DNA from 2 places in the Alteromonas sp. McT4-15 genome. Region 1 is predicted to be linked to the other one. Evidence: predicted binding sites of a transcription regulator. Region 1 holds the regulator's gene; the other holds the start of a gene.

Region 1 (3,564 bases):
GTTGTAGCAAAACTTTTGTGTAAAAAGCTATTTATCCGTTTCCGCGCACTCCAAGCATGTGACAAATGGCATAGCTCAACTCACTGCGATTAAGCGTGTAGAAGTGAAAATGTTTAACGCCTTCTTTTGCCAACACTTTAACTTGGTCCATGGCAATGTTGGCACCAATAAGGTTACGTGTTGCTTGGTCGTCCTCATCTAATCCGTCGAACATTTTATGTAGCCAACCCGGTACGTGCACATTGGTAAACCCGGCAAACTTCACCAAAGTTTGGTAATTGGTAACGGGTAATATTCCGGGCACCAGGTCTAGGTCTACCCCTGCGGCGGCGGCACGGTCTCTAAAGCGTAAGAATACGCTGGTATCAAAAAAGAACTGTGAAATGGCTTCTGTGGCGCCCGCTTCAGCTTTGCGCTTTAAATTCAGTAGATCGAATTGAGCGTTAGGTGCTTCAGGGTGTTTTTCAGGATACGCTGCAACTGAAATGTCAAAATCAGCCACGTCTTTTAGCAATGCGACTAAGTCTGACGCGTACATTTCTGTTTTATCGACACCCGGTGGTAAGTCACCACGCAGGGCAACGATACGGCGAATGCCGGAGTCCCAGTAATCTTGTGCAATTTGCTTTAACTCTTCACGGCTTGCATCAACACAGGTTAAATGCGGCACAGCTGCTACGCCTGTTTGTTGTTGAATGCGCTTTACCACATCGTGTGTTCTATCGCGCTCGCCACTGTTTGCACCATAGGTTACTGACATATAACTTGGTTTTAGCGGCGCAAGACGCTCAACTGATTTCCAGAGTGTTTTTTCCATGGCTTCGGTTTTCGGTGGGAAAAACTCAAAAGACACATCAATATCACGCAGCTCTGATAGTGACTGATTTAATGCATCGATACCCTGTGCGTAAGAAACCATGGCTTATTCTCTCAAAATAGTAATCATATAGACGTTTAGACGTCTAAATTAAAGAATATATGTCTAGACGTCAAGAGGTTTACACTGCTCAATTGACCTTTTCGTGAACTTGTTTAGAATTTCTATTCATAACATAAATAAGAGTAGACCGAGTTAGTACAATGGCAGAATGGAACGGTAAATATATTCACCCCTACGCAGAGCATGGTAAAAAGAGCGAACAGGTTAAGAAAGTCACTGTTTCTATACCCATTAATGTGCTTAAAGCGTTGACAGACGAACGCACTCGTCGGCAGATAAATAATTTACGACACGCAACCAATTCAGAGTTGCTGTGCGAAGCATTTCTACATGCATTTACAGGGCAACCCCTGCCCAATGATGATGATTTGAGAAAAGACAATCCTAATCGCGTGCCGGCAGAAGCTAGACGTATTATGGAAGAGATGGGCATAGACCCTAGTTTCGAGAATGACGTGACAGAAGACGCGTAAGCAAATACTCAACAATTGTTGGCTATAGATAATGAAAAACGGCGCTTAAGATAAGCGCCGTTTTTATTAGTTGTTATTCAGCATTTGGTGTTTGCACGATGCGCGCTACACCAGACTCAATAGCGGCTTTTGATACCGCAGACGCGATACGTTCACACAAGCGAGGGTCCATAGGCTTCGGGATAATATAGTCCTTACCAAACGTCAAACTCTCACTTTTACTTGCCGCAAGTACCTCTGCTGGCACCTCTTCTTTAGTGATAGCGCGCAGCGCTTCAACCGCGGCCACTTTCATCTCATCGTTAATGGCTTTAGCACGTACATCCAGAGCACCACGGAAGATGAACGGGAAGCACAGTACGTTGTTTACTTGGTTCGGGTAGTCCGAACGGCCAGTGGCCATAATTAAGTCTTTGCGTACTTCGTGAGCAAGTTCAGGCTTTATTTCTGGGTCTGGGTTTGAACAAGCAAACACAATTGGGTTTTCAGCCATTAATGCTAACGTTTCTGGAGGCAGTACATCTGGACCAGAAACGCCTACAAATATATCAGCGCCTTCCATCACGTCTTCAAGAGTGCGCTTGTCAGTATTATTTGCAAAGAGCTTTTTATGTTCGGTTAAATCCTCGCGACGAGTGTGAATAACCCCTTTTCTATCGAGCATGTAAATACGCTCGCGCTGCGCGCCGCACTTAATCAGTAGCTCCATGCATGCAACAGCCGCTGCGCCTGCGCCCATGCATACAATCTTGGCGCTCTCTATCGACTTACCTTGAATTTCAAGGGCATTAAGCATACCCGCAGCGGTAACGATAGCTGTTCCGTGTTGATCGTCATGGAACACAGGGATATTACAGCGCTTGATAAGTTCTTGTTCTATTTCAAAACATTCTGGCGCTTTGATATCTTCTAAGTTAATACCGCCAAACGTGTCTGCAATGTTGGCTACCGTGTTAATAAACTCTTCGGTAGTTCTGTGCTTAACTTCAATATCAATGGCATCGAGTCCAGCGAAGCGTTTAAACAAAAGCGCTTTACCTTCCATTACAGGTTTAGATGCTAAAGGTCCAAGATTACCCAGTCCTAAAATAGCAGTACCGTTACTAATAACAGCAACCATATTGCCTTTCGCAGTATACTTATAGGCGTTATCAGGATCTTCAGCTATTTCTCTGACAGGCTCGGCAACGCCGGGACTATAGGCGAGTGCAAGATCGTCAACGCTATCAGCCGGGGTAGAAAGCTCCACGCGAATTTTTCCCGGCGTGGGTTTAGCATGGTAATCAAGTGCGCGTTGTCTAAAATCTGACATGTAAAATGGTATCCTTAGATGTAGGGTTCATCGGTGTCTTCGCTCACGCCTTGTACGCATTTTTATCGTTGTTATTGTTAATGTTACAGCAAGGGTTACACGACGTTTTTGTTAGAATTAATCCAGCCTTAGCTGATGCACAGGCAATAGTAAGGTATTATTCACAAAATTAATACTCACTATATCGCTTGTTGATCGCAACTCTAACACAGCCTTTCACTGTGTACATATCTGATCAGAATTCTCATGTACCAATGTAGGTGACGCGTACTTATTAGACCAGTAATATAGCGCTATAATTGCCATTCATATGATTTATTAATGACATCAACCTCATACGCATACTGTATTTTTAAATGTGGGGATGTGGGTAACAAAAACAGTCTTACGCAGTTGGCTGTAATCGTTCAGGAGAAGTATTTGTGACGGATAGAAAGCTTGTTAACGTGCTTACCGATGTGTGCGAAGCGGCTAAAAAAGACGGTGTTGGCTTTGTGTGGCTTACCCACACCGGACACTGGCATGCGCCTCATGTCGTTGCGGTGTTTCAAACTGAGTCGCAGCGCAACGCGGCAGTTACCTCGCAGTGGAATATGGACTTTATAAACAGTGTGAATATTGCCTTAGATAGTATTAAGTCTCAGGCTGCTTCAATACGTTTTGATAGCGAGGAAAAATGTAAACGGTTGAGTGGTGGCAATTGGGACAGACATTTGCAAACTCATCACTTGCATTAATGCCTAGGCAATAAAAAAGCGCCATATAGGTAATGCCGTTCACTTAAGGTGAGCGGCATTTTTCTTTCTGCTGTATCGCTGTGGTCTCTTCTTAACTGTTCG
Region 2 (5,867 bases), on a different contig from region 1:
TCATGGCGCGCAAGCCACACTTGATGCGTTAGAAGCGGGGGCACTCGATTTTCTGCCAAAGAAATTTGAAGACATCGCGCAAGATCGAAAAGATGCGACACGTTTATTGTGTACAAAAGTTCGTCTTATTGCGCGACGCGGTGTTGGTCTTAAACGCCCTGTTATGCGCTCTGTAGAAACAAGACGCCTTCCAGAAAATGCGCCTAAACCGGCTTTTTTTAGAAGTTCAGGTTTGTTGTCTGGCCGTAAAGACGCGGCAAAACAGCCAACGGTGTCTTCGGTAAGGCCAAGCGGCAAGCACTATAAGTGCTTAGCAATAGGTGCATCAACTGGAGGGCCTGTCGCGTTACAGAAGGTATTGTCGCCGCTACCTGCAGACTTCCCTTATCCAATTGTCCTTGTTCAGCATATGCCGGGTACATTCACGTCTGCGTTTGCTCAGCGTTTAGATTCCAATTGCAAAATAAGTGTAAAAGAAGCCGAAACTGGCGATGTACTTAAACCGGGACACGCGTACTTAGCGCCGGGTGGCAAGCAAATGATCATTGAATCTGCCGGTGTAAACAAAACGATTACCATTGTCGAAGCCAGTGCTGCCGATAAAGTAAGTTACAAACCCAGTGTTGACTTAACGTTTAGCTCAATTGCTCGCGCTTATGGCGGTGATGTACTTGGCGTAATATTAACAGGCATGGGCGCAGACGGAAGAGAAGGCTGTCGCACGCTTAAAGGTTTAGGGGCGACCATTTGGGCGCAGGATCAAGATTCTTGTGTCGTATATGGCATGCCTCAAGCTGTGGCGGTAGAAAATATATCGTCTAAGAGTATCAATATCGACGATATAAGTAGCTGTATACAATCTGAAATGCGCTAGACAAGCGTGTAATGGAATAATAGACATGAAAGTGTGGACGGTAGCAAATCAAAAAGGCGGCGTAGGTAAAACAACCACTACGGTAAGCCTTGGAGGGTTGCTTGCGCAAAAAGGCAAGCGGGTATTGATGATCGATACCGACCCTCATGCTTCCTTAAGCTATTACTTTGGTATCGACGCTGAAGCTTCAAGTCATTCTGTTTACGATATTTTTATTAAATCTAATAACATAACCGCCGATAACGTAATGGACTGTTTAAGTCCTACGAAAATCGACAATCTTTATGTCTTACCTGCAACCATGGCCCTAGCTACGCTTGATAGAACCATGGGGAGCGAGCAGGGAATGGGGCTAGTGTTGAAAAAAGCACTCGCTAAAATAGAGAACGAATTTGACGTAGCCATTATAGATTGCCCTCCAGTGTTAGGGGTCTTGATGGTGAATGCGTTGGCGGCTTGTCATAAGGTAATAGTGCCAACGCAGACCGAGTACCTTGCATTAAAGGGGCTCGATAGAATGATACGCACGATGGAAATAATGGGGCGTTCACTAGATAAAACGTTTGATACCATTATCATTCCAACGATGTTTGATAAGCGCACCAACGCGGCTTTGGCATCAAGAAAACGGTTGATGAATGATTATGGCGAGCGGGTTTGGCATGGTGTTATTCCTGTTGATACTCATTTCAGAGATGCAAGCTTAGTTCAGTTGCCAATTTCGGCGGCGTATCCCAAGACGCGCGGTGTATCGGCTTATGCAAAATTATTAAAAGTGCTGGAGAAGTAACAAAGAATGACCAAGCAATCGCCTTTTGCCCGTGAAGACGTCATGGAGGCATATCTTGATAGCCTACTAAAAGAGCCAGAAACACCGGAAGATGTTACTGCGCGTACGGCTAGATTGCTTGAGCAAGCATCCCAAAAAATGGCCGAAGAGGCATTAAGCGCTACCACGCGCTTTCATACAGTGGATGACGAGCAAGAGAAAATTGTACAAGACGTTACCTCATTTTTAGCGGAACCAGAACAAGAAAGTAGCCACAGTGATGAGCAAGTTCCCGTCACTGAAACGCGTTCTCAAGAAGACGAAAAGGCGGGCGAATATGTAGCGCCTGCAAAAATACCACTAAAGGATAGTCTCGGTTCTCATTTCCAAGCGTTATTCTTTGAGGTTGCAGGTTTAACATTAGCAGTACCTTTGACTACACTTGGAGGTATTCATCAGATTGAAAAAATTGGCCCATTATTCGGCAAGCCTGATTGGTTTATGGGTGTAATGTTGTACAGAGAGTCTAAACTGAATGTTGTTGACTCAGCAAAATGGGTAATGCCAGAAAAATATGACGAAAACCTCGCACAATCGCTAAACTACCGATATCTTATAATGTTAGGTGAGAGTGCGTGGGGATTAGCGAGTGAAAAGCTCGTTAATACGGTCAGTTTAACAAGTGATGACGTTAAATGGCGCGAGTCCACAGGTAAGCGTCCTTGGTTAGCCGGGATGGTTAAAGAAAAAATGTGCGCGTTAATTGACGTTGAAGAATTAATATCTATGCTTAACAAAGGCTTAGGCAGTAACGACCAGACGCCATAGTATTGGGAGCCAGGTTCATGAGCGACAAAAGTACAAATAACAATGCCACTGACAGCAACGACGAAGTCCTTCAATGGGTAACGTATCGCTTAGGTGAAGAAACTTACGGTATTAATGTAATGCAAGTTCAAGAAGTATTGCGTTATACCGAAATAGCCCCTGTACCCGGTGCACCTGATTATGTGCTAGGTATTATTAACCTGCGCGGTAATGTGGTTACTGTCATTGACACACGCGCCCGCTTTGGGTTGCCACCCACTGAAATTACCGATAACACACGTATTGTCATTATCGAATCTGACGAGCAAGTGGTCGGTATTTTGGTAGATAGTGTTGCTGAGGTGGTTTACCTGAAATCTTCTGAAATCGACAGTGCACCAAATGTTGGCACTGAAGAAAGCGCTAAATTTATTCAGGGAGTGAGCAACCGCGATGGCGAACTGCTTATCCTTGTTGACCTGAATAAGCTGCTTAGCGATGAAGAATGGGATGAGCTAAGTAACATTTAGTAATTTAAGGCACTAACTTACACTGTTAGTGCCTTTTTTCATTTCTTCAAAGGTTTTATGCCCATGGATTGGCAGCTTGTAGCGCCTACCGCAATTGACTTAATTCTGATAGTGATCATTGGCATACTTGTGTTGATGGTTGGGTTTTTGACAGTGAAGCACAACCGTCTTCGCGCCGATTTAGATAACCTGGCTGCATCTCATAGCGCTGAATTATCGCGTATTGAAGCCCTCGCTAATAGTGCAAATAATCAGCAATCGGAAGCGCAGGCGCGGAGTTTAGTGATTACCCGCCACCTTCAATCGTTAGATGAAAAACAAACGGAGTTAGAAAATCAACTTCGTGAACAGAAACTGCAAGACCCCTCCTTAAGGCTTTATCAGCGAGCAGCCGAACTCGTTAAACAAGGGGCAAGCATTGATGAAATCATTGAAGCTTGTGATATCCCTCGTGCCGAAGCGGAAATGTTGATGATGGTTCATCGACAAACGCCATAAAGCACCATACTACTTCAAAAGGGCGTTTAGACGTCTAGACGTAAAGATGTTGACATCTTCTTGGTAATAGTCACAATACAGTCATAGCGTTTTATGACTGGAGCCTGTTATGCCAATACGTATTCCTGAACAATTGCCCGCACAAAATGTGTTGTTAGGTGAAAATATATTCACCATGGATATGGATAGAGCGGCAAATCAGGATATTCGACCTCTTGAAGTGGGCATACTTAACTTAATGCCAAATAAGATTGAAACCGAAGTACAGTTGCTTCGTTTGCTATCTAATACGCCACTTCAGATAAATGTCGATTTAATTCGTATAGACAATCAAGCGCCCAAAAATACACCACAATCTCATATGGACGCCTTCTATCATGACTTTTCAAGTGTTGCGAATAAAAAATACGACGGCTTGATTGTAACCGGGGCTCCGTTAGCACTGCTTGATTATGAAGAAGTAAAGTACTGGGATACCATGACCACCATACTCGAATGGGCACAACGTCATGTGAATTCTACGCTTTATTTATGTTGGGCCGCCCATGCTGCCATGTATCACTTTTATGGTATCACGCGACAGCTTCGCGAAGAAAAGTTCTCAGGCGTCTATCGGCATCAGGTTAATGACCCTAATAATGAACTATTACGTGGTTTTGACCCCTCGTTTTACGCACCACATTCTCGCTACGGTCATATTGACACTTGGCAGTACAACAGTGTTGATGGTTTGAGTGTAGTGGCAGAGTCGGATGAGGTGGGTGCCTATATTGTGGCATCAGATGATAAGCGCATGGTTTTTGTAACGGGACATCCTGAATACGACCCAGATACGCTTAAAGACGAATATTTTAGAGATATCGCCGCGGGCCAGACGCCCGCGATTCCCAAGAACTACTTTGAAGGTGATGACCCGTCGAAATCGCCTATTGTCCAATGGCGTTCTCATGGTAGTTTGTTGTTTACTAACTGGCTAAACTATTACGTTTACCAGACCACACCGTATGATCTTAATCAGCTTGCTGAAAAATCACAGCCAAAGAGGTAGCACGTGAGTCACAAGATAGTTTCTAGCGCTAGAGCAACGCTCAGCGAGGCTGCTAAAAAACGCATTCTTATTTTGGATGGCGCAATGGGAACCATGATCCAGCGTCACAAACTGGAAGAAGCCGACTATAGAGGTAAGCAATTTGCTGACTGGCATTGCGATGTTAAAGGCAACAACGACTTACTCGTCATTACTCAGCCTGACATTATTTATCAAATACATTGCGACTACTTCGAAGCGGGTGCCGATATCATTGAAACCAACACGTTCAATGCCACAACGATTGCAATGGCAGACTACGACATGCAGGCCCACTCTCGCGATATTAATTTAGCGGCTGCACGCTTAGCGCGAAAGGCGGCAGATGAATATACTGCGAAAACACCTGATAAACCGCGATATGTTGCGGGGGTGCTTGGTCCAACAAATCGAACTGCGTCGATATCGCCGGACGTTAACGATCCCGGTAAACGCAATGTCACCTTCGACGAACTAGTAGAAGCGTACAGCGAATCAACCGAAGCACTTATTGAAGGCGGTGTTGACCTTATTATGCTGGAAACTATTTTCGATACGCTTAATGCAAAGGCGGCTGCCTACGCAGTTGAAACGGTTTTCGATAAGATGGGCACATCATTGCCAGTGATGGTGTCAGGCACCATTACCGATGCGTCTGGTCGTACGTTATCAGGACAAACTGCTGAGGCGTTTTACTATTCAATGCGCCACATTAATCCGTTCTCATTTGGTCTCAACTGCGCACTTGGCCCCGATTTATTAAGACAGTATGTTGATGAAGTAGCGGCCATCAGTGAATGCCTAATTTCAGCACACCCTAACGCCGGCCTACCGAATGAGTTTGGTGAGTACGACATGGAAGGGCCTGAAATGGCCGAACACCTAAAAGAGTGGGCACAGTCGGGCTTGGTGAATATTGTGGGCGGATGTTGTGGTAGTACACCTGATCATATTCGAAAAATTGCGCAAGCAGTAGAAGGCGTGAGTCCACGCCGCATTCCTGAATTTGAACCCAAAATGCGTCTGTCGGGCCTAGAGCCGTTTGTACATTAGGAGGCCATGTGAGCGCAGAATTTTCTACCTTTATTAATATCGGCGAGCGTACCAACGTCACAGGCTCGGCGCGATTTAAACGTCTTATTTTAGAAGGCGACTACGAAGCAGCACTTGATGTTGCTAGGCAGCAAGTTGAAAACGGTGCACAGATCATCGATATCAACATGGATGAGGCGATGCTTGATTCTAAGCAGGCCATGATCACCTTCTTAAACCTTATTGCTTCTGAGCCTGACATCAGTCGCGTTCCCATTATGATTGATTCAT

The links. The regulator MetJ, encoded in region 1, represses methionine synthesis genes. The targets are predictions, from matches to a motif close to TAGACGTCTAGACGTCTA.
Region 2: metA (homoserine O-acetyltransferase MetA) is a predicted target of MetJ. The motif match lies at 3,506-3,523, and genes of this name have one in related genera.

The regions. Positions count from the first base shown of each region.
Region 1 covers NZ_JAJALG010000027.1:53,636-57,199, forward strand. The annotation lists gene metF (methylenetetrahydrofolate reductase) at 32-919, opposite strand; gene metJ (met regulon transcriptional regulator MetJ) at 1,081-1,413, shown strand; gene LHL20_RS16030 (malic enzyme-like NAD(P)-binding protein) at 1,487-2,725, opposite strand; gene LHL20_RS16035 (hypothetical protein) at 3,148-3,462, shown strand.
Region 2 covers NZ_JAJALG010000003.1:43,570-49,436, reverse strand. The annotation lists gene LHL20_RS03485 (protein-glutamate methylesterase/protein-glutamine glutaminase) at 1-874, shown strand, start outside; gene LHL20_RS03480 (ParA family protein) at 900-1,664, shown strand; gene LHL20_RS03475 (chemotaxis protein CheW) at 1,671-2,471, shown strand; gene LHL20_RS03470 (chemotaxis protein CheW) at 2,489-2,980, shown strand; gene LHL20_RS03465 (DUF2802 domain-containing protein) at 3,044-3,478, shown strand; gene metA (homoserine O-acetyltransferase MetA) at 3,588-4,526, shown strand; gene LHL20_RS03455 (homocysteine S-methyltransferase family protein) at 4,530-5,597, shown strand; gene metH (methionine synthase) at 5,606-5,867, shown strand, end outside.